Regions from separate parts of the Kitasatospora sp. NPDC004240 genome, predicted to be linked through region 3. Evidence: riboswitches for the same ligand, from Rfam matches in the RefSeq annotation. Region 3 holds a riboswitch; each other region holds the start of a gene.
What was found. Region 3 has a riboswitch for cobalamin ahead of ACWEQL_RS11625 (HoxN/HupN/NixA family nickel/cobalt transporter). Riboswitches for the same ligand answer to the same signal wherever they lie in the genome.
Positions count from the first base shown of each region.

Region 1: linked by a shared signal. The riboswitch ahead of ACWEQL_RS03215 (ribonucleoside-diphosphate reductase subunit alpha) and the one ahead of ACWEQL_RS11625 (HoxN/HupN/NixA family nickel/cobalt transporter) in region 3 are both predicted to bind cobalamin.
Region 2: linked by a shared signal. The riboswitch ahead of metE (5-methyltetrahydropteroyltriglutamate--homocysteine S-methyltransferase) and the one ahead of ACWEQL_RS11625 (HoxN/HupN/NixA family nickel/cobalt transporter) in region 3 are both predicted to bind cobalamin.

Region 1 is NZ_JBSGFD010000006.1:87,043-96,858, reverse strand. It holds gene ACWEQL_RS03245 (ArnT family glycosyltransferase) at 1-308, opposite strand, end outside; gene ACWEQL_RS03240 (LamG domain-containing protein) at 446-1,426, opposite strand; gene ACWEQL_RS03235 (GH12 family glycosyl hydrolase domain-containing protein) at 1,829-3,082, opposite strand; gene ACWEQL_RS03230 (glycosyltransferase family 2 protein) at 3,525-4,943, shown strand; gene ACWEQL_RS03225 (glycoside hydrolase family 26 protein) at 4,949-6,043, shown strand; gene ACWEQL_RS03220 (ArnT family glycosyltransferase) at 6,040-7,785, shown strand; cobalamin riboswitch at 8,005-8,132, shown strand; gene ACWEQL_RS03215 (ribonucleoside-diphosphate reductase subunit alpha) at 8,193-9,816, shown strand, end outside.
Region 2 is NZ_JBSGFD010000030.1:47,310-57,125, forward strand. It holds gene ACWEQL_RS11005 (NAD-dependent epimerase/dehydratase family protein) at 1-61, shown strand, start outside; gene ACWEQL_RS11010 (heavy-metal-associated domain-containing protein) at 249-464, shown strand; gene ACWEQL_RS11015 (hypothetical protein) at 627-1,481, opposite strand; gene metE (5-methyltetrahydropteroyltriglutamate--homocysteine S-methyltransferase) at 1,592-3,901, opposite strand; cobalamin riboswitch at 4,131-4,368, opposite strand; gene meaB (methylmalonyl Co-A mutase-associated GTPase MeaB) at 4,488-5,492, opposite strand; gene scpA (methylmalonyl-CoA mutase) at 5,504-7,708, opposite strand; gene ACWEQL_RS11035 (methylmalonyl-CoA mutase family protein) at 7,705-9,588, opposite strand.
Region 3 is NZ_JBSGFD010000032.1:49,948-59,763, reverse strand. It holds gene ACWEQL_RS11630 (radical SAM protein) at 1-1,896, shown strand, start outside; cobalamin riboswitch at 2,124-2,359, shown strand; gene ACWEQL_RS11625 (HoxN/HupN/NixA family nickel/cobalt transporter) at 2,413-3,516, shown strand; gene tsaD (tRNA (adenosine(37)-N6)-threonylcarbamoyltransferase complex transferase subunit TsaD) at 3,708-4,772, shown strand; gene ACWEQL_RS11615 (GNAT family N-acetyltransferase) at 4,769-5,368, shown strand; gene alaS (alanine--tRNA ligase) at 5,590-8,247, shown strand; gene def (peptide deformylase) at 8,347-9,021, shown strand; gene ACWEQL_RS11600 (hypothetical protein) at 9,136-9,459, opposite strand; gene ACWEQL_RS11595 (ECF transporter S component) at 9,481-9,816, opposite strand, start outside.

The DNA of each region.
Region 1 (9,816 bases), on a different contig from region 3:
AGGTTCGCGAACTCCTGGTAGCCGGCGTAGATGTAGGTGCCCTCGTCGACGAAGGCGGTGTTGCTGCCGAGCAGGTGGAAGGAGAGCGCCCCCTGCACCAGCAGCACCGCGAGCAGCGGCAGCAGGTCGGTGCGCAGGGCGGGCCTGGGCATCCGGGCCACCGGCTCGGGCCGCCGGCGGCGGGTGCGGGACGGGCCCTGCGCCTGACCGGGCACCCCGGGGCCGCGGTCGGCCACCCCGGCCGGCCGCGGGGTGAGGACCGGCATGCGGGTGGACTCGGGGCGGATCCAACGGCCGTCCGCGCTCATCAGGTACTGCTCCTCGTTCGGGACGCCGCGCCCGGGCGCGGCGGCGGGCCGGGGCCGCGGTCGGCCCGGCCCGCCCGGGAATTCTCGTGGTGCCGGCCCGGCCGACCGGCCGGTCAGCCGGTCAGCCGGGCGGCCGATCAGCCGGTCAGCCAGGCGGCCGCGGGCGGGAGCGACGGCGGGGAGCTCGGGCCGGCGACGATCTTGACGATGTCGGCCTCCGGCAGCACCTGGCTCCAGGTCTGGATGTCGGCGACGGCGCCGTGCCAGGGGTCGCTCCACTGCGAGTTGGAGCTGAGCCGCCCGATCTGCAGCGTGTCGGCGCCGCTGGCCTTGACCCCGGCCGCCTTCTCGGCGCTCTGGGCCGCGCCGTTGATGTACAGCGTGATCTGGCCGGCCGCCGCGTCGTAGACCCCGGTGAGCAGGGCCCACTGGTTCACCGGCGCCTCGCCCTTGGACCACGCCACCGCGGAACCGCCGCCGGGCAGCTGCACCTTGAAGTACCAGAGGTTGCGGCCGTCGGGGGCGGCCGCCCGCCCGAGCGAGTACGAGTAGTAGGGGCCGTCGCCCTGGCTGACCGCGCTGCGGTTGCCGGTCGGCACGTCGACGAAGACCCGGGCGGAGACCGTGAAGCTCTTGTCGGTGTCGACCACCTGGTCGGCGCTCTGGGCGAAGGAGTTCTGCCCGCTGGGGAGCTTGAGGACCTGGCCGGGGTAGCCGGGCATGGTCCCCTGCTTCGCGTCGGAGCCGAGGCCCAGCGCGACGGTGCCCTTGGCCGCCGGGATGCTGCCGACGGTCGCCGGGCCGGGGATGCTCTTCGGTGTGCCGCTCGCCGTCGGGGCGGGGCTCTTGGGGCTCCCGGTCGCGCCGCCGCTGGCGCTCGCGGTGGGCGAGCCGTTCGCGGACGGGGTCCCGGAGTTGTCCTTCAGCAGCACCAGGCCGGCGGCCGTCCCGCCGGCGAGGACCACGACGGTCGCCACGGCGATGATCATCCGCATGCGGCGCTTCTTCTTCGCGTCCGCCTCGTTGCGGTTCGCCAGCGCCTCCCAGTCGGGGGTGCCGGCGGGGGGCGACGGGAGGGTGGCCTGCTGCCACGGCTGCTGGGGCTGGGGCTGCGGCACGACCGGCTGAGCCTGCGTCGGCCCGACCGGCTGGGGCTGCACGGGCTGCGGCTGCTGGGGCTGCGGGACCGGCTGGCCCTGAGGCTGCGTCGGCTGGGGCTGCGGCGGCTGAGGGACCTGCGGCGCAGCCGGCACGGGCGCACCGGGCGCCGCGGGCGGCGGGCCGAAGCTGGGGGCCGGGCCGAACGCGCCGCTCGGGGACGCCTGCGGGGGCACCCCCGGGGCCGGTGCGGCCCCGCCGGCCGGTGCCTGCTGCGGGGGCCACCCCGGGGTCTGACCCGGCTCGCCACCCGGTACCGGTCGATCGCTCATGTGTCGGAATGCTAGGGCATCAACCCCGCCACGCCCATGGGGGGTGCGGTGACGGAGAGTACGGCCACGCACGATTCGACGACTGTTCGACTACTGGGCGCGCCCGTTGTACGGGAGCTTCCAGCGTTGTGAGACCACGTCGGCGCAGGCCCTCAGGAGCACCGGCGTCCCGTCCGCGAGGGTGCCCCCCGTGGTGCCCAGGCACAGGCCCGACTCCTGGTGGACCAGGCTCTGGCCGGTCCCGGCCGCCCAGCGCTGCCCGGTGCCGCCCGTGCAGCGGGCCAGGGTGATGCCGTTCCCGCTGCCGGACGGGGCCAGGCAGGCCGCGCCGCCGCGCAGCGAACCGTCGTTGCCCACCGTCCAGTTGGTCGACACGGCCAGGTCGCCGCAGGAGCCGACGGTCACCGGGGTGCCGGCCAGGCCGCCGCCGCCGTGGCGCAGGCAGATCCCGGGCGCCCCGGCCGGTACCTCGCCGGCCGGCAGTCCGACCCGGTTGTGGAAGGCGAACGACCCGGCGCGCAGCCCGGTGCCGCCGCTCCAGATCTCGAAGCCCGCCTGCACCCGGCACAGGTACGAGCCCGGCGGGACGTAACCGCGCATCAGGGCGTCGGCGGTGAAGAGCCGCAGGTTGAGCCCGCGGGCGGTGTGGGTGGGCTCGGTCCGCACGTAGCTGATGACGCTGTGCGGCCCGGTGATCGGCGCCTCGTACACGTCCCAGGCGGCGTCGCCGATGATCTGGGCGTCCGTCACCTTCCTCCCGGCCGGCTTGACGCTGTCGGTGGCGTCCAGCCAGATCATCAGCTCGGCGCTGTCGCCCGGGACGCAGTTGTCCGGGCTGGAGCCGTACCAGAGGTCGTAGGAGAGGTTGAACGAGCCGGTCGCCTTGCCCGCCGCCTCCCAGTCGCTGGTGGCGTCGCCGAGGGCACTGACCGGGACGGGCAGTCCGCTCGCGCCGGGCGCGGTGGAGATGTTGGGGTAGGCGCCCGGGGCCAGCGGGGTCTTCGGCACGAAGTCGCGGGTCTCGGCCACCGTGAAGCCGGTGTCGCCGGGGGTGTCCAGGCAGACGGTGCCCGCGGTGTTCCACGGGTTCGGCTCGATGATCTTCGTCCCGCCGTCGACCGGCCGCTTGGGGAAGGGCTCCTGCGGGGACGAGCACAGGCTCTGCGCCGGGCTCTCCGGCGCCGCCGCGGGCACCGTGGCCGACGCCACGGGGCCGGCCTGCGTGCGGTCCGCCCCGTCGGTGCAGCCGACCAGCAGCACGGCCGCCGTGCCGTACGCGACCACCGCCCGCACCCCGCGTACGAGCCGTGCGGCAGCGCCCGCGCCGCCCATCCCTCTAGCCATGAACCGTCCGTACCGTCCGATACCGAGCCGGTCCGTCCGCACGGCCCGGCGAGCGCCTAACCGTACACAGGCCCTCCGCCCCCAACACGATCGGTGCAGGACAGCGGTTCCGGACAGGCCCTCAACCGAACCGGACGCGAAACGGTCAGCGACCGTCCCGTACGATCCTGGGGTCCACGCGGCCCCCCGACCGGCCGCGCGGGACCGCCGATCACACGTCAATACGGTTTCCGGGGGAGAGAGCCACGTGACCGTCACCGAGGGCACCCGCGTCGCGGGGAGCCGGCGGGCACCCGCCTCACGCCGCCGGAGCCGGCGCGACCCGGCCGCGCGCACCCAGTGGGGGCTCCTGCCGCAGCCGCCGGACAACACCGAGAAGTACTCCTACACCCGCAGCCGGCTCTGGGTGCTGACGGTCTTCTCCCTGATCAGCTTCGCCTGCATGGTCGCCAGCGAGATCGGCCTGATCACCGCCACCCCGTGGTTCTGGGTGTTCGTGCCGCCGCTGGGCTTCACCGTCGTCTACTACCTGATATCCCGTTGGGTGCACGGCTTCAACGAGACCTTCGACCTCAAGCGCCACCGCGCGCTGGTGAAGGCCTGGCGGCCGGAGCGCTACCCGACCGTGGACGTCTTCCTGCCCGTGGCCGGCGAGCCGATCGAGGTCCTGCACAACACCTGGACCCACGTCGCCCGGCTGCGCGACCAGTACCCGGGCGAGGTGACGCCCTACGTGCTGGACGACAGCAACAGCCCGCAGCTGGCCCAGATGGCCGTGGACTTCGAGTTCGTCTACGGCACCCGCGACAACCTGGGCTGGTTCAAGAAGGCCGGCAACCTGCAGTTCGGCTTCCGCAACTCCGACAGCGACTTCATCCTCATCCTGGACGCCGACTTCGCGCCCCGGCCGGACCTGCTGGACGAGCTGCTGCCGTACATGGCGGACAACCCGAAGCTCGGCATCGTGCAGTCCCCGCAGTTCTTCCGCATCCTCGACACCCAGAACTGGATCGAGCGCGGCGCCGGCGCGGTGCAGGAGCTGTTCTACCGGACCGTCCAGGTCTCCCGGCAGCGCAGCGACGGCGCGATCTGCGTGGGCAGCTGCGCCGTCTACCGGCGGGCCGCCCTGGAGCAGAACGGCGGCACCACGCTGATCGGGCACTCCGAGGACGTGCACACCGGCTTCGACCTGCGCCGGCTCGGCTGGGACCTCCAGTACGTGCCGGTCGCGCTGGCCGCCGGGGTCTGCCCGGACAACGTGGGCGGGTTCTTCAACCAGCAGTACCGCTGGTGCACCGGCTCGATGAGCCTGCTGGGCAGCCGCAAGTTCTGGGAGACCAAGCTGCGGCCGGTGACCCGGATGTGCTACCTGTCCGGCTTCTTCTACTACATCCACACCGCGCTGTTCACCCTCGTCTCCCCGATGATCCCGATCGTGCTGCTGCTGATGCGGCCCGACCTGATCCGCTGGGAGAGCACCGTGCTGGTCCTGCCCGGGCTGCTCTACGCGACCGTGGTCTTCCCGTACTGGCACCGCAACCCCTACCGGTTGGAGGCCTGGGCGGCCCGGATGATGTACGGGTGGGCGCACGTCTTCGCCATCTGGGACATCCTGCGGCGCAACCGGATGGCCTGGCAGCCCACCGGGTCCAGCGGCGCCAAGAAGAACAAGACCCGGCGCTTCTGGGTCGGCATGATCGGCTGGGGCGGCGGCACCGCCGTCCTCTGGGTCGGCGGTGCCATCTGGCGGATGCTCACGATGGGCCCGCTGAACTTCGCGCTCGTCCTCGCGTCCGGCCTCTTCTACGCCACCATCGTGGGCCGGGTCCTCGTCCAGCCGCGTCCCTCGGAAGCTGTGTGATCACGATGTCCGCCCCCTCCCGGCCGGCCGGCCGGCGCCGGCTGCTGCTCCCGGTCGCGGCCGCCGCGCTGCTGCTGGCCACCGCCTGCGGCCCCCAGGACCCGGGCTTCGCCATGATCGAGGCCGCCGACCCGGGCCCGGCCGCCGTGCCCGCCGCCGGCGCCTCCCCGGGGGCCCCCGGCGGGCCGGCCGCCCCTGGGGCCACCGCGGCCGCCAGACCGAAGGCCGCCCCCACGAACATCCCGTACGACGTCACCCCGCTGCTGCGGCCCGCCCGCAAGTACCTGGGGGCCGCGCTGCCCGACGTCCCGCAGTCGATGGACGCGCTGCCCGCCTACACCTCGGCGATCGGCAAGCAGCCGAACGTGCTGGAGTACTACGCGGGCTGGGGCGACGGCTTCGACACCGTCGGCGTGCGCCGGATCCACGAGGCCGGGGCGCTGCCGTTCATGGCCTGGGAGCCGCACACCCCCTCGATGGCGGCCATCGCGAACGGCGAGACCGACGACTACGTGAAGAGCGTGGCCAAGGCCGCCGCCAAGCTCAACCTGCCGATCGCGATCAGCATCGCGCACGAGATGAACGGCGACTGGTACCCGTGGGGCCGGCAGGCCGCCAGTGCCGAGGACTTCGTCCGCGCCTGGCGCCGCGTCCACGACATCTTCGACCGGGCGGGCGCCACCAACGTGATCTGGGTGTGGAGCCCCAACATCACCGTCCCCGCCCCCAACACCCGGCTGGCGCCGTACTACCCCGGCGACGCCTACGTGGACTGGGCCGGCATGACGGGCTACTTCACCCAGCACGGCCCGAAGACCTTCGAGACCCTGTACGGCCCGACCATGGCCGAGATCCGCGCCTTCTGCAAGAAGCCCTTCTTCATCAGCGAGACCGCCGCCGAGCAGGGCAAACGGCAGCGCGCGGACGTCACCGAGCTCTTCAACGGACTGGCCGCGCACGACGACATCGTGGGCTTCGTCTGGTTCAACATCGTCAAGCGGGCGGACTGGCGGGTCGAGGCCGTCCCCGCGACCCTCACCGACTTCAGGCAGCGCGTCTCCGACCCCCGCTACGGCTTCGACATCCGGAACCCGAGATGACCACTGAGACCGACTCCTTCCCGGGCCCGCGCACACCGGCGGCCGGGGACTCCGGCACCACCGGCGCCGCCCCGGCCGCGGGCGGCCACCGGGACGCCGACCACCGGGACACCGGCCACCACGCCGACGGACAGCACGCCGACGGACACCGGGGCACCGGCCACCGCGCCGACGGGCGGCCGCCGGTCGACGACTCCCGGGTCGTGGAGCTCGCGCCGTACACCATCCCGGAGGTCCCGGCGATCGGCTGGGACCCGGCCCCCAGCCCCCGGCGCCGCTGGATCGCCCGCGCCCTGCTGGCCGGTGTGCTGGCCATCCAGGCGGCGCTCTCGCTGCGTCTGCTGGCCGCCGCACACCCCGACGAGGCGGCCGCCATGGTGGCCGGCCGCCAGCAACTGGCGCACCTCACCGACGGCGCCGCGGTGACCACCGACCTGCTCGGCCGGATCCCCGGCTCGCCCTGGCTGTACCCGCCGCTGGCCGGCTGGACTGCGAACGCCAACGGCATCTGGGGCACCCGGCTGCTCAGCCTGGGCTTCGCCCTGGTCACCACCGTGCTGCTGTACTCGATCACCCGCCGGCTGTTCAACGAGCGGGTGGCGATCTGCAGCGCCGGGGCGTACGCCGTCCTCCAGTCCACCGTGGTCGTCGGCTTCTACGCGGCCCCGGACGCCCCGGCGGTCATGCTGGTGGCCTGCGCGGCCTGGGTGGTGGTGCACACCGCCCGCCGGCCGGTGGCGCTCGTCCTGGTGGCCGCCGTGCCCCTCGCGCTCGCCGCCGCCACCGCGTACGCCGCGGCCGTCGCCGTGCCCGCCCTGCTCGCCCTGGCCCTGGTCACCGCCCGGCCGCACCGGGGCCTCGGCCAGGCGGCGGTGCGCGTCCTGCTGCTGGCCGCGGGCACGGCCGGCGCGCTGCTCGGCGCCGGGCTGCTGGACGAGATCGCCGCGTGGTCCCCGGCCCTCGGCCACGGCGCCCGGCCGCGCACCGAGATCCTCCTCAACGCACTCCAGTGGGGCGGCCTGTTCACGGTGCTCGCCGTCGCCGGGGCGGTCGCCTACGTGCGGCGCGAGCAGATGAACGAGTCACCGGAGAGCGACTTCGTCCCCACCACCAGGGGGCACCGCGCGGCGCTGGGCGCGACCCTGGTCGCGACGGCGCTGCTGGTCCCCGCGATCCACCTGTGGCTGGGCACCCCCGGGGTGCTGTTCCGGCACCTGGGCCTCGGCATGCTGCTCGCCGCGCCGCTGGCCGGGGTGGGCATCACCCGCCTGGTCGGCGCGCACTTCCGCAACCCCCAGCTGGGCATCCTGGTGTGGGTGGTGCTGCTCGCCCTCGGCCTGGAGCAGTCCTCGGCGCGCTACCAGGACGGCCCCGACGACGGCCGGCTGCTCGCCGTGCTGCGGGTGCACGCCGAACCGGAAGGTCGCTACCTGACGGCGGTCGACGGCCTGCCAGAGTACTACCTCGGCAAGGTCAGCCGCCCCGAACAGTGGGTGTCGGCCCGCAAGGGCACCGAGTACCACGCCGCCTCCGGGGTGACCCTGCGCGGCGACGCGGGCAGCGCGGCGGCGATCCGGGACGGCTGGTTCACCCTGGTCGTCCTCGACAGCACCGCGCCGGCCGCCACCGACCGCGCGCTGAGCGCCGCGCTGTCCTCCAGCGGGCACTACCGGCTGATCGCGCAGTTCACCTCGCCGACCGGCGATTCGAGCACCTACAAGGTTTACCTGAAGTACGCCTGAGGGGCGCTCCCGGGGCGTTGACGGGGCGTCCGCCCAGGACGGGCTCCGGGGTCTCCACAGGGCCGTCACAGGGCCTCCCGGAGGCCTTCCGAAGGCCTCCCAGAAGCCTCCCGGAGGCCTCCCGGAGGCCTTCCGGGGTGCCGACACGCCGGGCTGACCAGCGGGACGTACGACACACCGGCCACAACATATGGTGCCGCAAAAGTCAGCCGCCACTACATGTATGCTCACTCCTGCTGTCGACGCAGGGGAACCCGGTGGGAGTCCGGGACTGCCCCGCAGCGGTGTGCGGGCGGCCCACCCGGGGGCCCGTGAGTCCGATGACCTGCCGACCGCGTGCCACACGGCCTCCCCGCAGAGGCCTTGCAGCACGGCAGTACCTTCCGGGCCTCGCGGGCGGGCCGGGGATGTCACCGTCACGCGATGCCGCAGGGCGATCGCGTCGTGCTCCCCTGCCCCGAACGGTCCCGGCCGACCCGATCCACCGCCGCCGATCGCCGCCAGGAGAGAGCGCCTTGACCACCGCTGCCTCAGCCACCCTGCCCACCCAGGGTTCCAGCTCCGCCCCCGCCGACCCGACGGTCTCCGACCCCGGCGGCGCGCTCCTGCGGCTGCTCACCGACCGCAGCGTCGATCTCCTTCAGGTGGACCCCGGCCATGTCGCCGCCGCCGCGCTGCGCGGCCGCCACGCCGGCTCCGACTTCGCCGAGCTGCGCGGGCTGGCCGTGGAGGCCGCCGCGTCGATGATCGCCGAGGACCCCCAGTACTCGAAGCTGGCCGCCCGCCTGCTCGCCCTGGAGATCGTGGACGAGGCCGTCAGCCAGGGCTCGGTCACCTTCGCCGACTCGATCACCGTCGGCCACGCCGAGGGCCTGATCGGCGACACCACCGCCGCCTTCGTCGCCAAGCACGCCGACGCGCTGAACGCGCTGATCGACGCTCAGGGCGACGACCGCTTCGAGTACTTCGGCCTGCGCACCGTGCAGTCCCGGTACCTGCTGCGCCACCCGATCACCCGCAAGGTCGTCGAGACCCCCCAGCACTTCCTGCTCCGCGTCGCCTGTGGCCTGGCGGTCGGCGACAACGAGCAGTCGGTCGCCGAGGTCGCCGAGCTGTACCGGCTGATGAGCCGTCTGGAGTACCTGACCAGCTCCCCGACGCTGTTCAACTCCGGCACCCGCCACCCGCAGATGTCCAGCTGCTACCTGCTGGACTCGCCGCTGGACAACCTGGACTCGATCTACTCGCGCTACGCCCAGATCGCCCGGCTCTCCAAGCACGCCGGCGGCATCGGCCTGTCCTACTCGCGCATCCGCTCGCGCGGCTCGCTGATCCGCGGCACCAACGGCAAGTCCAACGGCATCGTGCCGTTCCTGCGCACCCTCGACTCCTCGGTCGCCGCCGTCAACCAGGGCGGCCGCCGCAAGGGCGCGGCCTGCGTCTACCTGGAGACCTGGCACGCGGACATCGAGGAGTTCCTGGAGCTGCGCGACAACACCGGCGAGGAGGCGCGGCGCACCCACAACCTCAACCTGGCGCACTGGATCCCGGACGAGTTCATGCGCCGGGTCAACGCCAACGAGGACTGGTCGCTGTTCTCCCCCGCCGACGTCCCCGAGCTGGTCGACCTGTGGGGCGCCGACTTCGACGAGGCGTACCGCAAGGCCGAGCTGGCCGGCAAGGCCGTGCGCACCATCCCCGCGCAGACCCTGTACGCCCGCATGATGCGCACCCTGGCGCAGACCGGCAACGGCTGGATGACCTTCAAGGACGCCTCCAACCGCGCCGCCAACCAGACCGCCCTGCCGGGCCGCACGGTGCACTCCTCCAACCTCTGCACCGAGATCCTGGAGGTCACCGACGACTCCGAGACCGCGGTCTGCAACCTCGGCTCGGTCAACCTGGGCGCGCACGTCGCCGACGGCGCCGGCGCCGGCGACCTGCTGAACGCGATGGACTGGGAGCGGCTGGACGCCACCGTGCGCACCGCCGTGACCTTCCTCGACCGCGTGGTGGACATCAACTTCTACC
Region 2 (9,816 bases), on a different contig from region 3:
GGTCCGGGCCACCGTCCGGTGGTGGCGCGAGCGGCTCGCGGGTGCGGCGAAGGGCGCCTGAGACGCCGTCCCGGCAGGCCCCGTCGGACGGACGGCCCGATCGGTTCCCGGGTCCACTCGATGGTGGCACCCGTGCGGCGTGTCCCTGGGCCGCCGCCGGGCTTTGCGCTGTCGTGGTCCACGTCCGCACCGGACGTGCCCCCGGCGGCGCGGCCGGTACCCCTGTTCCGTCCACCGGAGGTACCCCCATGTCCATCACCACCGTGCTCACCGTCGACGGCATGAGCTGCGGCCACTGCGAGAAGACCGTCAGCACCGGTCTGTCCTCCCTCCCCGGGGTCACCGGGGTCACCGCCGACGCCCCGTCCGGCCGGGTCACCGTGGCCTCCACCGGGCCGCTCGACGAGGCCCTGCTGCGCGGCGCGGTCGGCGACGCCGGCTTCACCGTCACCGGCCTGATCTGACCTCCGCCGCACGGCCGCCCACCACAGGCCCGCCCGCCGCCCCGCCGGACCCCACTCGGCGGGGCGGCACCGTTCCCCGCCTCCCCCACCCTCCACACCCGCGTCACACCCACCGACCGACCCCGGCCGGCCCCCCGCGCCCCGGCGGGCCCCTTCACGGGGTCAGCAGTCGTACCGGTGGATCGTGGGCCAGTCGGGGCAGTCACGGCAGACGAAGACATAGACACCGCCCGCATCGCCCATGTCCATGCCGTGGCTGTCCCGCTGCGGACCGGTCCGCTCCTCCTCCGGGAGCCACCGTCCGCAGGACTCGCTCGCCGAGATCGTCAGGAGGTGTTCCATCCGCCGGCCGCAGGCACAGTGGGGCCAACTCGGCGACTGGGTCCAGCCCGGATAGCCGCCGACCTTGCTCTGATGGGTGGTGAACGTGTCGAAGTAGGTGACTCCCACGGTCTCCTCCAGCTCGTCGCTCCACTCCCCGACCCGCTCGACCAGGTCCGCGGGCAGGTCCCAGTTCGGGTACTCGACGGCCTCGGTGGGATGCACCGCGCAGGGCTGCGGTACGTACTCGTCGTCGGACTCGTACGGCTGCGGCGCCTCGTCCAGCAACCGCCCGGCGGCCACCTCCGCGGCGGCGCGCCAGCGGAGCACGGGCACCGGTGACCACTGGTCGTGCTCGGAGTGGACCAGCGGGCACCAGAGCAACTGGAGCAGGTCGGCACCGTCCGGGAAGGCGAGCGCCGGGACGTCCCGGGCGAACAGCTGGAGCACGGGCACCATCGCCACCGGGTCCGGACCCACCACCGCGCACCCCCGCGCGGGGTTGTAGTGGTCGGGCGCGGCACACGTCGGCCACGGGTCGTCGGCCGGCCACAGCAGCGGTCCCCCGAGCGAACTCTCCCGCCGGCCGGGGGCGCCGGCACGCGGATACAGCAGGGTGGTGGGCCGCGCATGCGGCACCAGGTCCGGGAAGTGTTCCGCGATGTCGCACGGGGGCGGCGGGACGGTGAAACTCATGAGGCCTCCAAACCGCCGCATCGTAGCGCGGGCCCCGGACACCGTCCGCCGGGAGGCGACCCCGCGCCCCGGCGGCCCCTCCACGGGCCGCCGGGGCACAGGGGGGCGGGTCAGGAGGTGAGTTCCTCGCGCAGGTGGTGGGTGGCGGTGAGGAGGCGGTCGAGGGAGGCGCGGGTCTCGGGCCAGGTGCGGGTCTTGAGGCCGCAGTCGGGGTTGACCCAGAGGCGGGTGGCGGGGATGGCGGCGAGGGCGGTGCGCAGGAGGGCGACGGTCTCCTCGGTGCCCGGGACGCGCGGGGAGTGGATGTCCCAGACGCCGGGGCCGACCTCGCGGGGGTAGCGGGCCTCGGCGAGTTCGCCGGCCACCCGCATGTGGGAGCGGGTGGCCTCCAGGGAGATGACGTCGGCGTCGAGGTCGTCGATGGCGGTCATGATGGCGCCGAACTCGGCGTAGCACATGTGGGTGTGGATCTGAGTGTCGGCGCGGACCCCGGAGGTGGCGAGGCGGAAGGCCTCGGTGGCCCAGCGCAGGTAGCCGGCGTGGCCGTCGGCGCGCAGCGGGAGCGTCTCACGCAGGGCGGGCTCGTCGACCTGGACGACGGCGGCGCCGGCGGCCTCCAGGTCGGTGACCTCGTCGCGCAGGGCGAGGGCCACCTGGCGGGCGGTGTCGGCGAGCGGCTGGTCGTCGCGGACGAAGGACCAGGCGAGCATGGTGACCGGGCCGGTGAGCATGCCCTTGACCGGGCGGTCGGTGAGGTCCTGGGCGTAGCGGTACCAGTCGGTGGTGAGGGGCTGCGGCCGGGAGATGTCACCGGCGAGCACCGGTGGCCGGACGTAGCGGGTGCCGTACGACTGGACCCAGCCGTGCCGGGTGGCGAGGTAGCCGGTGAGCCGCTCGGCGAAGTACTGGACCATGTCGTTGCGTTCGGGTTCGCCGTGGACGAGGACGTCCAGGCCGGCCTTCTCCTGGAAGGCGATGACCTCGCGGATCTCGGCCTCGATGCGCTCGCGGTAGGCGGCCCGGTCGATCCGTCCGGCGGTCAGGTCGGCGCGGGCGGTGCGCAGTTCGGCGGTCTGCGGGAAGGAGCCGATGGTGGTGGTCGGCAGCAGCGGGAGGCCGAGGCGGGCGCGCTGGGCCTCGGTGCGGACCTCGTACGGCTGGGGGCGGCGGGTGTCGGCCGCGGGGACGGCGGCGGCGCGGGCGCGGACGGCCGGGTCGCGGGTGACCGGGGAGGTGGCGCGGGAGGCGAGGTCGGCGCGGTTGGCGGCGAGTTCGGCGGTGATGGCGGTGGTGCCCTCGCGCAGGGCGCGGGCGAGCAGGGCGGTCTCGGTGCTCTTCTGGCGGGCGAAGGCGAGCCAGCGGGCGATCTGCGGGTCGAGTTCGCGTTCGGCGGTGGCGTCGAGGGGGACGTGCAGCAGTGAGCAGGACGGGGCGACGTCCACGGTGCCGGCGAGGCCGAGCAGGGTGGCCAGGGTGGCGAGCGACTTCTCCAGGTCGTTGATCCAGACGTTGCGGCCGTCGACGACGCCGGCGATCAGGCGCCTGCCGGGCAGGCCCCCGGCGGCGGCGAGGTCGGCCAGGTTGGCGGCGGCGGGGCCGGTGAAGTCCAGGGCGAGGCCTTCGACGGGGGCCTTGGCGAGGACGGGCAGGGCTTCGCCGAGGCGATCGAAGTAGCTGGCGACGAGCAGCTTGGGCCGGTCCTCGACGGCGCCGAGCTCGCGGTAGGCGCGGGCGGCGGCGCCCAGTTCGGCGGGGGTGCGGTCCTGGACGAGGGCGGGCTCGTCGAGTTGCGCCCATTCGGCGCCGGCGGCGCGCAGTTCGGCGAGGAGTTCGGCGTAGACGGGCAGCAGCCGGTCGAGCAGGGTGAGGGGCTGGAAGTCGGCGGCGACGCCGGGGGCGGGCTTGGCGAGCAGCAGGTAGGTGACGGGGCCGAGCAGGACGGGCCGGGCGGTGTGGCCGAGCAGGAGGGCCTCGCGCAGTTCGCCGACGGCCTTGGCCGGGTTGGCGGTGAAGACGGTGTCGGGGCCGAGTTCGGGCACCAGGTAGTGGTAGTTGGTGTCGAACCACTTGGTCATCTCCAGCGGCGCGGCCTCCTGGGTGCCGCGCGCCATGGCGAAGTAGCCGTCGAGCGGGTCGGCGGCGACGGCGGCGCGGTGGCGGGCGGGGATGGCGCCGAGGGCGACGGTGGTGTCCAGCACGTGGTCGTACAGCGAGAAGTCGCCGGTGGTGACCTCCTGGACGCCGGCGTCGGCCAGCTGCCGCCAGTTGTCCCGGCGCAGGGTGGCGGAGGTGGTGCGGAGGGCGGCGGCGGTGACGGTGCCCTTCCAGTAACCCTCGACGGCCTTCTTGAGCTCCCGGCCCCGGCCCTGGCGGGGGTAGCCGTGGACGGTGGCCCGGGTCTGCACGGGTACGGGCCGCACCGAAGTGGACTGCGCGGGTACGGGCCGCGCCGAAGTGGACTGCGCGGGCGTGGACTTCGCGGTCAAGGGACTCTCCTTCGCGAGTCTGGTTCCTCATGTTCCCGGGGACGGGACGAGGGCGCAAAGGATGACGGACCGGGCGGGCCGCCCGGGCACGTAAGGTGCCGGACTCCGCCTTCTGTGTACGCCGACCCGCCCACGAGGTCACCGGGAGGTCCGCGCGCGATCGGTCGCGCACGGGCAACGGGCAGGTCTTCGGACTCGCGGGCCCGTCCACCCGTGAAAGGGCGGACTCCTAGTGGCCGTCGCTTCCCAGGCCCGTGCGGGCCCAGTGCGTATGACGGCGGTCGTTCCCGCTCACCGCTGCGGGGCAGTCCCGGACTGGCCAGTTGAAAGGCGTCACCGGGTTCCCTCTTGCGACGCGCCTGTCTGGCGGACAGGAGCGAACCAGCTGCCCGGCCAGCATAGGGGCAATCCGGCGGCCCGGCACGGGAATCCCACGAGGTGTCCACGGATCGGGACGGGTACGGAAAGCCCGGTGCCGGGTGCCCCGTGGGAGGGGCACCCGGCACCGGGTGAGGGGGTGTCAGGCCTGGTCGGCGTCGGCCGGGGTGTGGAAGCCCGCCAGGATCCGTTCGGCCGCCAGGGTGGCGGTCAGCGTGCCGTCGCGGACCTGCTGTTCGATGCCGGGCGCGAGCCGGCGGACGGCCGGGTGGGCGCGCAGCCGGGCGAGCAGCTGGTCGTGGACCATCGCCCAGGTCCAGTCGACCTGCTGGTCGCGGCGCTTGGCGTCGAGCGCGCCGGTGGCCTCCAGGATCCGCCGGTGCTGCCCCAGCCGCTCCCACACCGTGTCGAGGTCGGTGCCGTCGCGGCCGCTGCAGGTGAGCACCGGCGGGGTCCAGGCGGCGTCGGGGGCCTGCAACAGCCGCAGCGCGCCGGTCAGTTCGCGGGCGGCGGCACGGGCGTCGAGCTCGTGCGGGCCGTCCGCCTTGTTGACGGCGACGATGTCGGCGAGTTCCAGCACGCCCTTCTTGATGCCCTGGAGCTGGTCGCCGGTGCGGGCGAGGGTGAGCAGCAGGAAGGAGTCGACCATGTCGGCGACGGTGGTCTCGGACTGGCCGACGCCGACGGTCTCCACCAGGACGACGTCGTACCCGGCGGCCTCCATCACCACCATGCTCTCCCGGGTGGCCCGGGCGACGCCGCCGAGGGTGCCGGAGGTGGGCGAGGGGCGGACGAACGCGGCCGGGTCGACGGCGAGCTTCTCCATCCGGGTCTTGTCGCCCAGGATGCTGCCGCCGGTCCGGCTGGAGGACGGGTCGACGGCGAGCACCGCGACCCGGTGGCCCCGCCCGGTGAGCATGGTGCCCAGGCCCTCGATGAAGGTGGACTTGCCGACGCCGGGGACGCCGGTGATGCCCACCCGGACGGCCTTGCCGGAGTGCGGGAGCAGCTCCAGCAGCAGCCGCTGGGCAAGCTCCCGGTGGTCGGCGCGGCCCGACTCGACCAGGGTGATGGCCCGCGCGATGTAGGCGCGCGAGCCGTCGAGGACACCCTGGACGTACTGGTCCAGATCGATCGTGCGGGCCACGGGTCAGCGGCTCACAGCTCGTGGCCGAGGGACGCGGCCAGCGTCCTCAGCAGGTCGTGGGCGGCCTCCGGGATGACCGTGCCGGGCGGGAACACCGCGGTGGCACCGGCCTCGTGGAGGGCGTCGACGTCCTGCGGGGGGATGACCCCGCCGACCACGATGGTGATGTCCTCGCGTCCGGCGGCGGCGAGTTCGGCGCGCAGCGCGGGCACCAGCGTCAGGTGGCCGGCGGCGAGGGAGGAGACGCCGACGATGTGGACGTCGGCCTCCACGGCCTGGCGGGCGACCTCGGCCGGGGTCTGGAAGAGCGGGCCGACGTCGACCACGAAGCCGAGGTCGGCGAAGGCGCTGGCGATCACCTTCTGGCCGCGGTCGTGGCCGTCCTGGCCCATCTTGGCGACCAGGATGCGCGGGCGGCGGCCCTCGGCCTCGTCGAACCGCTCGACGAGCTCGCGGGTGCGCTGGACGGCGGTGGTGGGGCCTGCTTCGTCTCGGTACACACCCGTGATGGTACGGATCTGGCCGGAGTGGCGCCCGTACACCTTCTCCAGGGCGTCCGAGATCTCGCCGACGGTGGCCTTGGCGCGCGCCGCGTCGACGGCGAGGGCGAGCAGGTTGCCGTCCAGGGTGCCGTCGTTGCGCGGGCCGCGCTCGGCGGAGGCGGTCAGCGCGCGCAGGGCGTCCTGGCAGGCGGCCTCGTCGCGTTCGGCCCGCAGGCGGCGCAGCTTCTCGATCTGCTGGGCGCGCACCGAGGAGTTGTCGACCTTGAGCACCTCGATCTGCTCGTCGGTGGCGACCTGGTACTTGTTGACGCCGATCACCGGCTGGCGTCCGGAGTCGATCCGGGCCTGGGTGCGGGCTGCGGCCTCCTCGACGCGCAGCTTGGGGATGCCCGCGTCGATGGCCTTGGCCATGCCGCCGGCCGCCTCGACCTCCTGGATGTGCTGCCAGGCGCGCGCGGCGAGGTCGTGGGTGAGCTTCTCGACGTACGCGCTGCCGCCCCAGGGGTCGATGACCCGGCAGGTGCCGGACTCCTGCTGCAGCAGCAGCTGGGTGTTGCGGGCGATCCGCGCGGAGAAGTCGGTGGGCAGGGCGAGCGCCTCGTCGAGGGCGTTGGTGTGCAGCGACTGGGTGTGGCCCTGGGTCGCGGCCATCGCCTCCACGCAGGTGCGGGTGACGTTGTTGAAGACGTCCTGGGCGGTGAGCGACCAGCCGGAGGTCTGCGAATGGGTGCGCAGCGACAGCGACTTGGCGTTCTTGGGGTCGAACTCCTTGACGAGCTTGGCCCAGAGCAGGCGGGCCGCGCGGAGCTTGGCGATCTCCATGAAGAAGTTCATGCCGATGGCCCAGAAGAACGACAGGCGGGGCGCGAAGGCGTCCACGTCCATGCCGGCGGCGAGGCCGGCGCGCAGGTACTCCACGCCGTCGGCCAGGGTGTAGGCCAGCTCCAGGTCGGCGGTGGCCCCGGCCTCCTGGATGTGGTAGCCGGAGATGGAGATGGAGTTGTAGCGCGGCATCTTCTGCGAGGTGTACGCGAAGATGTCGGAGATGATCCGCATCGAGGGCTGCGGAGGGTAGATGTAGGTGTTGCGGACCATGAACTCCTTGAGGATGTCGTTCTGGATGGTCCCCGCCAGCTTCTCCGGCGGCACCCCCTGCTCCTCGGCGGCCACGATGTAGAGCGCCAGGATCGGCAGCACGGCGCCGTTCATGGTCATCGACACCGACATCCTGTCCAGCGGGATGCCGTCGAAGAGCTGGCGCATGTCGTAGATGGAGTCGATCGCCACGCCGGCCATGCCGACGTCGCCGGTGACCCGCGGGTGGTCGCTGTCGTAGCCGCGGTGGGTCGGCAGGTCGAAGGCGACCGACAGGCCCTTCTGGCCGGCCGCCAGGTTGCGGCGGTAGAAGGCGTTGGACTCCTCGGCGGTGGAGAAGCCGGCGTACTGGCGGACCGTCCACGGCTGGTTGACGTACATCGTCGGGTACGGGCCGCGCAGGTACGGGGCGACGCCCGGGTAGGTGCCGAGGAAGTCGACGTCGGCCAGGTCGGCGCCGGTGTACAGCGGCTTGACGCCGATGCCCTCGGGGGTCTGCCAGAGCAGTTCCTCGACGTCCTTGCCGGTGGCCCGCTCCCAGGCGGAGCGCCACTGCTCGTGGGTGGTCCCGGCGCCGTTCGCGGCGTCCAGGCCGATCTGCGTGAAGTCGGGGATCATGCCGCCGCTCCGATCTCGTCGAGGACCGAGGTGAGGAGGGCGACGGCGTCGCCGCCCGCGAAGACGAACTCGTCCACCCCGGCCCGCTGGTAGGCCTCGCCCCGCTCCCCCGGCCGTCCGGCCAGCAGGACGCGCCGGGCGCCGGCGTCCTTCAGTGCCGCGGCGACGGCCTCGGCGTGCTCCTCGTACAGCGCGTCGCTGGAGCACAGGCACGCCACGGCGGCGCCGCTCTCCGCGAAGCGGACGGCCAGCTCGCCGGCGTCGGCCGAGGCGGCGGAGACGGTCTCGATGCCGCCGGCCTGGAGCAGGTTGGCGGTGAAGGTCAGCCGGCCGGTGTGGGCGGCCGCCGGGCCGATCGCGGCGAGGAAGACCCGCGGGCGGGCGCCGGTCCCGGCCAAGCTCGCGTCGGAGCGGGCGCGCAGCGCCTCGTACGCCTCGGCGCGGCGCACCTGCGGGAGGCCGCCGCCGAGCGGCGTGGGAGCCGGCTCGCGGACCACGGCCTGCTCGGCCAGGTTCGGGAACTCGCTGACGCCGGTGATCGGCTCACGGCGGTGGGCGAGGTCCACCGAGCGCTCGGCCCAGGTCGCGGCGATGCGCTCCGGCACCAGGCCGGAGGTGAGGCCGGCGCGCTGGCCGCCCGCCCGCTCGATCTCCTGGAACCAGGCCCAGGCCGCCTGCGCCAGCTCCTCGGTGAGCTGCTCGACGTACCAGGAGCCGCCGGCCGGGTCGATGACCCGGGCGAGGTGCGACTCGTCCTGGAGGATCGCCTGGGTGTTGCGGGCGACCCGGCGGGAGAAGGCGTCGGGCAGGCCCAGCGCCTCGTCGAACGGGAGCACGGTGACCGCGTCGGCGCCGCCGACACCGGCGGCGAGGCCGGCGACGGTGGTGCGGAGCATGTTCACCCACGGGTCGCGCTCGGTCATCATCACGCGGGAGGTGACGGCGTGCTGGCGCTGCGCCGCGGCGTCGGCGGACGCGCCGCTGACGTCGGCGACGCGGGCCCAGAGGCGGCGCGCGGCACGGAACTTGGCGATGGTGAGGAACTGGTCGGCGGTGGCCGCGTAGCGGAACTCCAGCTGCCCGCAGGCCGCGTCGACGGACAGGCCGGCCGCGGTCAGGGCGCGCAGGTAGGCGACGCCGGTGGCGAGCGAGCAGCCGAGCTCCTCGGCGGCCGAGGCGCCGGCGTCGTGGTAGGCGAGGGCGTCCACGGTCAGCGCCCGGATGCCGGGCTGCTCGCGGTCGCAGCGGACGGCCAGCGCGGTGGCCGCGTCGAGCAGCCGGTCGGTGTCCTCGTCGCGGCCGGTACGGGCCAGCAGGCCGAGCGGGTCGGCGCCGAGGTTGCCGCGCGCGTCGGCGGCGGGCACCTCGCGCTCGGCGTACAGCCGCAGCAACTCCTCGGCGGCGGCGGCGAATTCGGGTCCGCCATCGAGGACGACCGGCGCCAGGTCCAGGTAGACGCCGTCCAGGACGGCCGGCAGGGCGGAGACCGGGAGCCCCTCGCCGCCGACGGCCAGCCAGACGGAGGCGACGCCGTTCTCCAGGTCGGCGAGCACCGCCTCGTTGGAGCGGCGCGGGTCCGGGTGCGCGTGGCGCTGGCGGACGTCCCAGCCGGCCGGCACCGAGCCCTGCGCCCGGCCGCCGCGGGTGAACGGCGCGAAGCCCGGGTAGCCGGGGTCGGCCGCGGTGTCCTCGGCGGTGTACAGCGGGCGGGCGCGCAGCCCGTCCTCGATGTCGGTGGAGAGGGCGTCCTCCGCCGCCGCGCCGTCAACCGGGTTGGCGCCGGACTTGCGCAGGACACCTGCGACGAGTTGCTGCCACTGCTCACGGGTTGCGTCCGGGAACTCGGCGGCCAGGGGGAGCCTTTCGGGCGAGACCGTCATGTGCGGAGGCTAGCGCGTGACGGTGTCGTCGCAGCAGGTCCTCCGGGTGTGAGCTTGGCCTCTCAATGATCGCCGCAGCTGGGGAGGGGTGTCGGGTGGCGGCGCGGCCCGGCGGTTCAGCCGCGGTTGAGGCGGGCGATGAGTTCGTCGGCGATCCATAGGGGTGGGTGCGGGCCGCGGTGGCGGGCGGACCGGTCGATCGGCCCAGATAGACCGGTTGATCTACCA
Region 3 (9,816 bases):
GCGGAGTCCCTGGAACTGGCCGCCCTGATCAAGGAGCGCTGGCCGGACTGCCTGGTGGTGCTCGGCGGCAACGACGTCACCCACCAGGCCGACGCGCTGTTCGCCGAGTCGCCGGACGTGGACGTCCTGGTGCACGGCGAGGGCGAGCTGCGCTTCGCCGAGCTGCTGCGTGAACTGGCCCGGCCCCGGCCGCTGCTGGACCGGATCGCCGGGATCAGCCACCGCGGCCCGGACGGCCGGGTCCGTACCACCCCGCCCGCCCCGCGCATCGCCGACCTGGCCCAGGTTCCCTCACCCCTGCTGAGCCCCGTCTACCCGGACGCCGACCTGGCGTCCTCCTGGCTGATCGTCTACGAGACCAACCGCGGCTGCCCGTACAGCTGCGCCTTCTGCTACTGGGGCGGCGCGACCAACGCCAAGGTCCGGCAGTTCCCGCTGGAGCGGATCGAGGCCGAACTCGACCGGATCGTCCGGCTGGCCCCCGACGGGGCGTCCCTGTTCATCGCCGACGCCAACTTCGGCCTGCTGCCGCGGGACCGGGAGATCGCCCGGATCCTGGTCGACCTCTGCCGCCGGTACGACAAGCGCATCCTGGTCATGACCAACTGGGCGAAGAACACCACGGACCGGGTGGTGGAGATCGCCCGCATCCTGCACGAGGCCGGGCTGACCGGCGCGATCACGCTGTCCACCCAGTCCTTCGACCCCGAGGTGCTGGAGATCGCCAACCGGTCCAACATCCGCCCCGCGCACTACCACCGGATGCAGCAGGCGTTCCGGGAGCTCGGCATCCCGACCTACACCGACCTCATCTGGGGCCTGCCCGGGGAGACCCCGCGGACCTTCCTCGACGGGATCGAGGAGGTGCTGCGGGCCGGCGGCTCGCCGGTGGTCTACCCGCTGCTGCTGCTCAACAACACGGACTTCAGCCACGCCCGGTTCCGCACCGAACAGGGCCTGGTCACCCGGCGGATGCCCGCCGACATCAGCAACCCGGAGCTGGTCGCCGACGTCGTGGTCGGCCACGCCTCGATGACGGAGGACGAGTGGCGGTGGGGGCTGGAACTGCGCCTGACGCTCAGCCTCTTCCAGAAGGTCCTGCTGCGCTGCACCCTGCGCCGCCTGCACCAGGCCACCGGCGCCAGGCTGGTCGATCTGCTCGACGGCCTGCGCGCCCTGCTCTTCGACGACCCGCACGACCTCCGGGGCCCGCACGGCATCCAGGACCCGCACGACCCCGACGCCCTCGGCCCCCTGCACGCCGAGGTCCGCGTGCTGGCCGCGGACTACCGGGCCGGCTGGCGCGACCCGGACGCCGTCGACCGGACGCTGCTCCGGGAGGCCGACCGCGACCAGGGGGTGCCGGAGGAACTGCACTACCAGGCCATCCTGCGCCGCCTGACGGTCGCGGACCCGGACGCGCTGCGCCGCTACCTCGCGGGCCTGGTCCGGGCCCTGCTCCGGCTCCCCGCCGGCCCGTCGGTCCCGGGCGGCGCACCCGTCGACGAGGCGGAGCTCGACGCGCTGCTCACCGCCGACCTGGCCGCCACCGCCGTACTGCGCACCACCCTCACCGGACGCCCCCGGCAGGCCGTGTTCACCCTTCCCGCCGACGTCCACCGGCTGCTGGCCGAGTCCGGCGACCTCCCGGCCGCCCCCGCCCCGAACCCCGGCGAGGAGGAGCCCGAGGCCTACCGGCTCGTCCTGCGGGTCCCCGAACGCTGGGCCCACCACCCGTTCAGCGCCTACGTGCTCTCCGTCTGGCACGGCAGCGGCCACCCGCTGCGCGACGCCGACCCGGTCACCACACCGCTCCGGCCGGCCCTCACCCCTCCCCCGGGCGACCGCGCCCGCGTCAGCCGGGCGGGCGCCGCCAGCGGACCGGGAGCCGTTTGAGACCGTTCTGGAAGTTGGACACCAGCCGGACCGGCTCCGCCCCGGGGACGAGCTCCGGGCCGGGCAGTACCGTCCCGGTCGGTCACCGCCGCAGCCGCCGACCGCACCGCGGCACCGTCGATCGCCCGTCCCACCCCCGCCCCCCGGTGTCGTACGCATGCCGCCACGTTGCGTTATTGCAACCTATGCGCAACTGCGCAAGCTTGTTGAGAAGCGGACCCTGCCCCTACGGTGGTCCGCGCCGTGGTGCTCGGGAAGACCGGTGACGCCCCCTCAGGGGCCGATTCCGGAGCGGCCCTCGCCACTGTGAACGGGAAGTGCCCCTGCCGGGTCCGCGCCAGCGGGCAGTCACGGGTGCCGTACGGCACCGGGAAGGCGAGGCAGGGGCACGCTCGGCGCTGCCCGGACACGGTCGGCGCCGTCCACCCAGAGCCAGGAGACCGGCCACGGCGTGCACGACTCCCCCGACCTCAGCCGGGGGTGCCCCCATCGAGGAGCTGGAGAGGCCAACCCGTCATGACCCTCACCGACGAAAAGCCGTCATCGACCGTGCCACCACGCTGGCAGCGCCAGGACACCATCCGCACCGCCGGGCTGCTCGGCGTCATCGTCGCCATGCACGTCGTCGCCTTCGGCACGCTGTTCCTGCTGGTCGCCCCGAACGACTACACCGTCGGCACCCAGGTGTTCGGCGTCGGCCTCGGCGTCACCGCCTACACCCTGGGCATGCGGCACGCCTTCGACGCCGACCACATCGCCGCCATCGACAACACCACCCGCAAACTGATGGCCGACGGCCAGCGACCCATCTCGGTCGGCTTCTGGTTCGCCCTCGGCCACTCCAGCATCGTGATGGCGATGGCCGCCCTCGTCGCGGCCGGCGCCCAGTTCGCGGGCACCCTGGTCGACGAGGAGTCCAGCGTCCACGGCGTACTCGGCGTGATCGGCACCAGCGTCTCCGGCACCTTCCTCTACCTGATCGCCGCCCTCAACCTCTTCGCCCTGGCCGGCATCTACAAGGTGTACAAGGCCATGCGGGCCGGGCAGTTCGACGAGAAGCAGCTGGAGAAGCACCTCGACGAGCGCGGCTTCATGAACCGCATCCTCGGCCGGCTCACCAAGGCCATCACCCGGCCCGGCCAGATGTACCCGCTCGGGGTGCTGTTCGGCCTCGGCTTCGACACCGCCACCGAGGTCGCCCTCATGGTGATGGCCGGCTCCGGCGCCGCCTCCGGCCTGCCCTGGTACGCGATCCTCTGCCTGCCGCTGCTCTTCGCCTGCGGCATGAGCCTGTTCGACACCCTCGACGGCACCTTCATGAACTTCGCCTACCACTGGGCGTTCTCCAACCCGGTCCGCAAGGTCTACTACAACCTCACCATCACCGGCCTGTCCATCGCCGTCGCCTTCCTCATCGGCACCATCGAGCTGGTCGGCGTGCTCCACGAGAAGCTCGACCTCACCGACCCGGTCAGCACCTGGATCGCCGACATCAGCCTCGACAACGTCGGCTACGTCATCGTCGGCCTGTTCGTCGTCGTCTGGGCCTGCGCCCTCGCCTACTGGCGCCTCAGCAACGTCGAACAGCGCTGGAACGCCCGCGTCGAACCGACGAACTGAGCAGCACTCCGAACGTCATGCCCTCCGGGCCGCCACCACGCGGCGGCTCGGAGGGCATGACGTCTTCGGGGCCGCGAGAGAGAACCGGGCCGGCCGGCAGCCCCCACAGCGGGCTGCCCACCACCGCAACGCGAGCTTTATTGCACAATAGTTGCAGTTACTAGCCACAAGCAATAAGGAGCCCTGCCATGGTGGGATCGCCGGTGGTGCTGGGGATCGAGTCGTCCTGCGACGAGACCGGCGCCGGTCTGGTCCACAACGGGAGGCTGCTCGGCCAGGCCGTGGCGTCCTCCATGGACGAACACGCCCGCTACGGCGGCGTGGTGCCCGAGATCGCCGCCCGCGCGCACGTCCACGCGATGGCCCCCGTCGTCCGTGAGGCCCTCGACCGGGCCGGGCTGACCCTCGCCGACGTCGGCGCCGTCGCCGTCACCGCCGGACCCGGGCTGTCCGGCGCCCTCCAGGTCGGGGTCGCCGCCGCCAAGAGCTATGCCTTCTCGCTCGGCGTCCCCCTCTACGGCGTCCACCACCTCGCCGGCCACGTCGCCGCCGCCACCCTCGACGGCGAACCCCTGCCCAACCCCTGCGTCGTGCTCATCGTCTCCGGCGGCCACACCTCGCTGCTGCTCGTCCGCGACCTCGCCCGCGACCCGATCCTCCACCTCGGCGACACCCTCGACGACGCCGCCGGCGAATGCTTCGACAAGGTCGCCCGCATCCTCCACCTGCCCTACCCCGGCGGCCCCGCCATCGACCGCGCCGCCCGCGACGGCGACCCGAACGCCGTCCGCCTCCCCCGCCCCCTCAGCGGACCCAACGACCCCCCGTACGCCTTCTCCTTCTCCGGCCTCAAGACCGCCGCCGCCCGCTGGGTCGAGGCCCAACGCGCCGCCGGCACCGAGCCGCACGTCCCCGACGCCGCCGCGGCCCTCCAGGAGGCCATCGCCGACACCCTCACCCGCAAGGCCGTCCGCGCCTGCGTCGACCACGGCATCGGCACCCTCGTCGTGGTCGGCGGCGTCGCCGCCAACTCCCGCATCCGCGCCCTCACCGAACAACGCTGCGCCGCCGCCGGCATCACCCTGCGCGTCCCACCCCTGCGCCTGTGCACCGACAACGGCGCCATGATCGCCGCCATCGGCGACCTGCTGGTCCGGTCCGGCGCCGCACCCGCCCCCGCGGACCTCTCGATCGACCCCTCCGCGCCCCTGGAGTACGCGGCCCTCACCCCGCGCGCCACGGCCCGCGTCGCATGACCACCACCGAGGTGCGCCGCGTCGGCCGCACCGAGCTGCTCGGCGTGCGGGCGGAGATCCGCTCCGTGTACGCGCAGGCCTTCGGCCGACCGCCGTGGAACGAACCCGCGCACAAGGCCGACGACTACCTCGCCCGGCTGGACCGGGACAGCGGCCGACCCGGATTCACCGCGGCCGCCGCCTACCGCACCGACGGTCGCCTCGTCGGATTCGCCACCGCCTGGACCACGCCGGACCCCTTCCCCTCCGACCGTTGTTACGCCCTCGCCAGCGGCGGCCTCGGCGGGCGGCTGACACGCGAGCTGCTGTGCGGCGCGCGCGAGATCGACGAACTGGTGGTCCACCCCGAGCACGCCCGCCGGGGAGCGGGGGGCGCGCTGCTGGGGGCGGTGACCACGGACGCGCCCGGCGGCCGGTGCTGGTTGCTCACCGCGGCTGCCGCCGGCGGACCGATGGACTTCTACCTGCGGCACGGATGGAGTCCGGTCACCAGCCCCGCGCCGCATCCCGGCGGGGTGGTCGTCATGCTCGGCCCCCACCACCCCGGAACACCCGTGCCGGCGCAGCGGGGAGCGTCGGCGGGGGCCGCGCGATGACAGATAGGCGCCCACGGCCCCGCCGAGGGCTGCTCGCCCTCGTGAACAGGGCGACCGCCCTCCCGCCGCCGAGTGCCGTGCCCGGCGGCCGCGGACCGGCCGGTACACGCGCCGGGCCCCGGGAGAGCGAGATCTCCGAGGTGGGCCGCCGCTACCCGCGCTGACCGCGAGTCCGTCTCTCCACCATTACGCCGGCCCTCTCCCACGTCCTGGAGCCACCCGTGCAGACCGCCGAGATACACCGCCGCTTCCTCGACCATTTCGCCGCCCGCGGCCACACCGTCGTCCCGTCCGCACCACTGCCGACCCCTGACCCGACCCTGCTCTTCGTCAACGCCGGCATGGTGCCCTTCAAGCCCTATCTGACCGGCGAGGCCGAGGCGCCCTGGCCACGGGCCGCCAGCGTGCAGAAGTGCGTCCGCACCCTCGACATCGACGAGGTCGGCAGGACCACCCGGCACGGCTCGTTCTTCCAGATGAACGGCAACTTCTCCTTCGGCGACTACTTCAAGGAGAAGGCGATAGCCCACGCCTGGGAACTGTCCACCTCCTCGCAGGCCGACGGCGGCTTCGGGCTCGACCCCGACCGCATCTGGGTGACCGTCCACCACACCGACGCCGAGGCCGCGGCGATCTGGCGCAGGGTCAGCGGACTGCCGTCCGAGCGGATCGTCGAGCGCGGCGACGAGGACAACTTCTGGTCGATGGGCGTTCCCGGGCCGTGCGGCCCGTGCTCCGAGCTGTACTACGACCGCGGCCCGGCGCTCGGCCGCGAAGGCGGCCCCGCCGTCGACGAGGACCGGTACATGGAGTTCTGGAACCTCGTCTTCATGCAGTACGAGCGCGGCGAGGGCACCGGCAGGACCGGCTACCCGATCCTCGGTGAACTCCCGCGCCGCAACATCGACACCGGCATGGGTCTGGAACGCATGGCCACCCTGCTCCAGGGGGTCGACAACCTCTACGAGATCGACCAGACCCGGCCCGTCCTGACGCGCGCCGCCGACCTGTCCGGCGTCCGCTACGGCGCCGACCCGACGGCGGACGTGCGGCTGCGGGTGGTCGCCGACCACGTCCGTACGGCCCTCATGCTGCTCGCCGACGGCACCGCCCCCGGCAACGAGGGCCGCGGCTACGTCCTGCGCCGCATCCTGCGCCGCGCGGTGCGGTCGATGCGCCTGCTCGGACACCAGGACCCCGCGCTCACCGAGCTGCTGCCCGTCGCCCGGGACTGCATGGCCGACGCCTACCCGGAGGTCGCCGCGGACTACGCGCGCATCGCCGACCTCGCGTACGGGGAGGAGGACGCCTTCCGCTCCACCCTGCGCCAGGGCACCACCGTGCTGGACACCGCGATCCGACGGGCCAAGGAGGCCGCCGCGCCCGCCCTCGACAGCGCTGACGTCTTCCGTCTCCACGACACCTACGGATTCCCGGTCGACCTGACCCTGGAGATCGCCGCCGAACAGGGTGTGAGCGTCGACCGGGACGGCTTCACCGCACTGATGGACGCCCAGCGCGAGCGCGCCCGCCAGGACACCCGTGCCAACAAGGCCCACCACGCCGACACCACCGCGTACCGCGCGCTGCTCGCCGACCACGGGCCCACCGACTGGCAGGCCTGGGACACCCTCACCACCGAGTCCACCGTCCTCGCCCTCTTCGACGCCCACGGCGGGACCGTGCCCTCCCTGAGCGCGGGCTCGGTGGGTACCGCCGTGCTGGACCGCACCCCGTTCTACGCCGAATCCGGCGGTCAGGCCCCGGACGCGGGACGCCTGACCACCCACGACGGCACCACGCTGGAGGTCATCGACGTCCAGCGGCCCGTGCCCGGCCTCGTCGCCCACCAGGTCCGCGTCCTCGGCGGCGAACTGGTCACCGGCACGCCGGTGCACGCGGAGGTCGACGCCGGCTGGCGGCTCGGCGCCCGCCAGGCCCACTCCGGCACCCACGTCCTGCACGCCGCCCTGCGTCAGGTCCTCGGCCCGACCGCCCTGCAGTCCGGCTCCTACAACCGCCCCGGCTACCTGCGCCTCGACTTCCCCTGGCGCGGCCCGCTCTCCGCCGCCACCCGCGGCGAGGTCGAGGAGGCCGCCAACCGCGCCCTGCGCGACGACCTCCCCGTCAGCGCGGGCTGGATGCCCCTGGACCGGGCCAAGGAGCTCGGCGCGCTCGCCCTGTTCGGCGAGACCTACGGCGAGCAGGTCCGCGTGGTCGAGATCGGCGGTGCCTGGTCCCGTGAGCTCTGCGGTGGCACCCACGTGGCCCACGCCTCCCAGATCGGCGTCCTCGCCCTCACCGCCGAGTCCTCCGTCGGCGCCGGCCTGCGCCGCATCGAGGCCGCCGTCGGCCTGGACGGCTTCGGTTACCTCGCCCGCGAACGCGACCTCGCCGCGCGCATCGCCGAGCAACTCCAGGCCCCCCGTGCCGAACTGCCCGACCGCATCGCCGTCCTGCTGGACCGTCTGAAGACCGCCGACCAGCAGGCCGAACGACTGCGCCGCGACGCCATCACCCAGCGCGCCGCACAGGCCGCACCCGCCGCCCGGGACATCGGCGGCGTGCTCGTGGCCCGGCTCGGGCAGGGCGGGGAACCGGCCGACGCCAGGCTGCTGGCCCGGACCGTACGCGACCTGCTGCCCGGCGAGCGGCCCGGTGTGGTGACGGTCACCGGCACCGGCGCCAAGGGCGGCCAGCTCATCGTGGCGCTCAACCCGGCCGCACGCGAGACGGGCCTGTCGGCCGCCGGCCTGCTGCGCGAGCTGCTGGGCGGCCGCGGCGGTGGCAACGCGGACACCGCCCAGGGCGGCGGCCTGCCGGAGGCCGAGCTGGAACGCGCTCTGGAAGCCCTGCCGAACCTCCTCGCCGGGCGCTAGCCGCGCCCGCGGATGCCCCGGAACCTCCGCCACCCGCCGACGGGTCCGGAGGTCCGGGGCCTCCGCACCCCCGACCCGACTCCTCGAAAGGCCCCTGCCATGACCTCACCCTCCCGCGCGGACAGCCCTGCGGACCGACGGGTCCGCGTGCTCGGCCACCCCGTCGACTCCTACCCGCGGACCGCGCCCGAGGCCGACCGTGGCCGGGTCCTGCGGATCACCGAGGTCGGCGAGGACATCCTGCACCGCCCCTGCCGGCCCGCGACCGAGTTCGGCACCGCCGAGCTCTCCCGGCTGATCGAGGACATGTTCCTCACCATGTACGTGGCCCGGGGCGTCGGACTCGCCGCCAACCAGGTCGACGTCGACCTGCGTCTCTTCGTCTACGACTGCCCCGACGACGACGGCGTCCGGCACGTCGGCCACATCCTCAACCCCGTGCTCGACGAAATCCCGGGCCCCCGCCGCCTGGTCGACACGAGCGAGGGCTGCCTCTCCGTACCGGGCCCGCGACGCGAACTCGGCCGTGCCGACCGCGCCGTCGTGCGCGGCTTCGACCAGGACGGGAACCCGCTGGTGATCGAGGGCACCGGCTACTTCGCCCGCTGCCTCCAGCACGAGACCGACCACCTCGACGGCATGCTCTACATCGACCGCCTGCCCGGCCGGGTCCGCCGGGCCGTGCTCGCCGAGACCGCCGAGCGGCGTGCGGAGGTCCACGCCCAGCGCCGAGCCCGTGCCGAGGCGATGGGTGCTCCGCTCCTCGCACCATGACGAGGGTGTGGGCCGGACCCGCGCGAGCCCGCGCCCGTCACGGGGAGTGAGTGCGGTTCGGGGCCTCGGCCCCGGTCCTGTTCCGGTGCGACGTGGCGCCCGACCGACCGACCGTCAGGTCAGCATCGAGGTGTCCGGCGGGCGCGGCAGGGCAGGGCGGCTCGAATGTCCGCGATGAGTTGGGGCAGGCCGCGTCCCGGGCCCAACTGGCCCCCCCAGCCGTTCGATCTGGTCGGCGGGGACGCTCGCCAGCACGCGTTGGGCCTCGCCCGGCAGCTGCCGGTTCCTGTCAAGGTCGAGCTTCATTCTGGCGACGTGCGCCTGTGCTCCGCCCAGCCGGCGGCGTGCTGATTCCAGTCCGGCGTACTGTTCCGGAGTCAGGATGACGACGTTCACACCGTTCAGCGTCGTCGTCCGGGGCTTCGCGTTCTTGGGCACGATAATTGACCTTTCGTCGGTTCAGGAGCGCGCCTGCCCGGTGGGCTGCGCGGCGGTGTGCGGCCCCACCGTGGTGTCGGGACCGTACGAAGCCTCGAAGCGCACAGCGGGTTCGAAGTTGGCGCGCCGGGCCGCTCGGCGGAAGACGGTCAGGACGGCCGGCCCGACGATGAGGACGGCGGTGAAGGTGGTGACGGCCCGACCGGTGTCCCAGCCCAGCGAGGTGGCCAGGTCGAAGAGCAGGTAGCGGTGCCACTGCTCGGTGAACGGCAGGCCGGGGAGGTAGGCGATCGAGCTGTTCGGGTCGGTCGAGAACGGCCAGAAGGACAGGTTGAGCAGGAAGCCGAACAGGTAGCC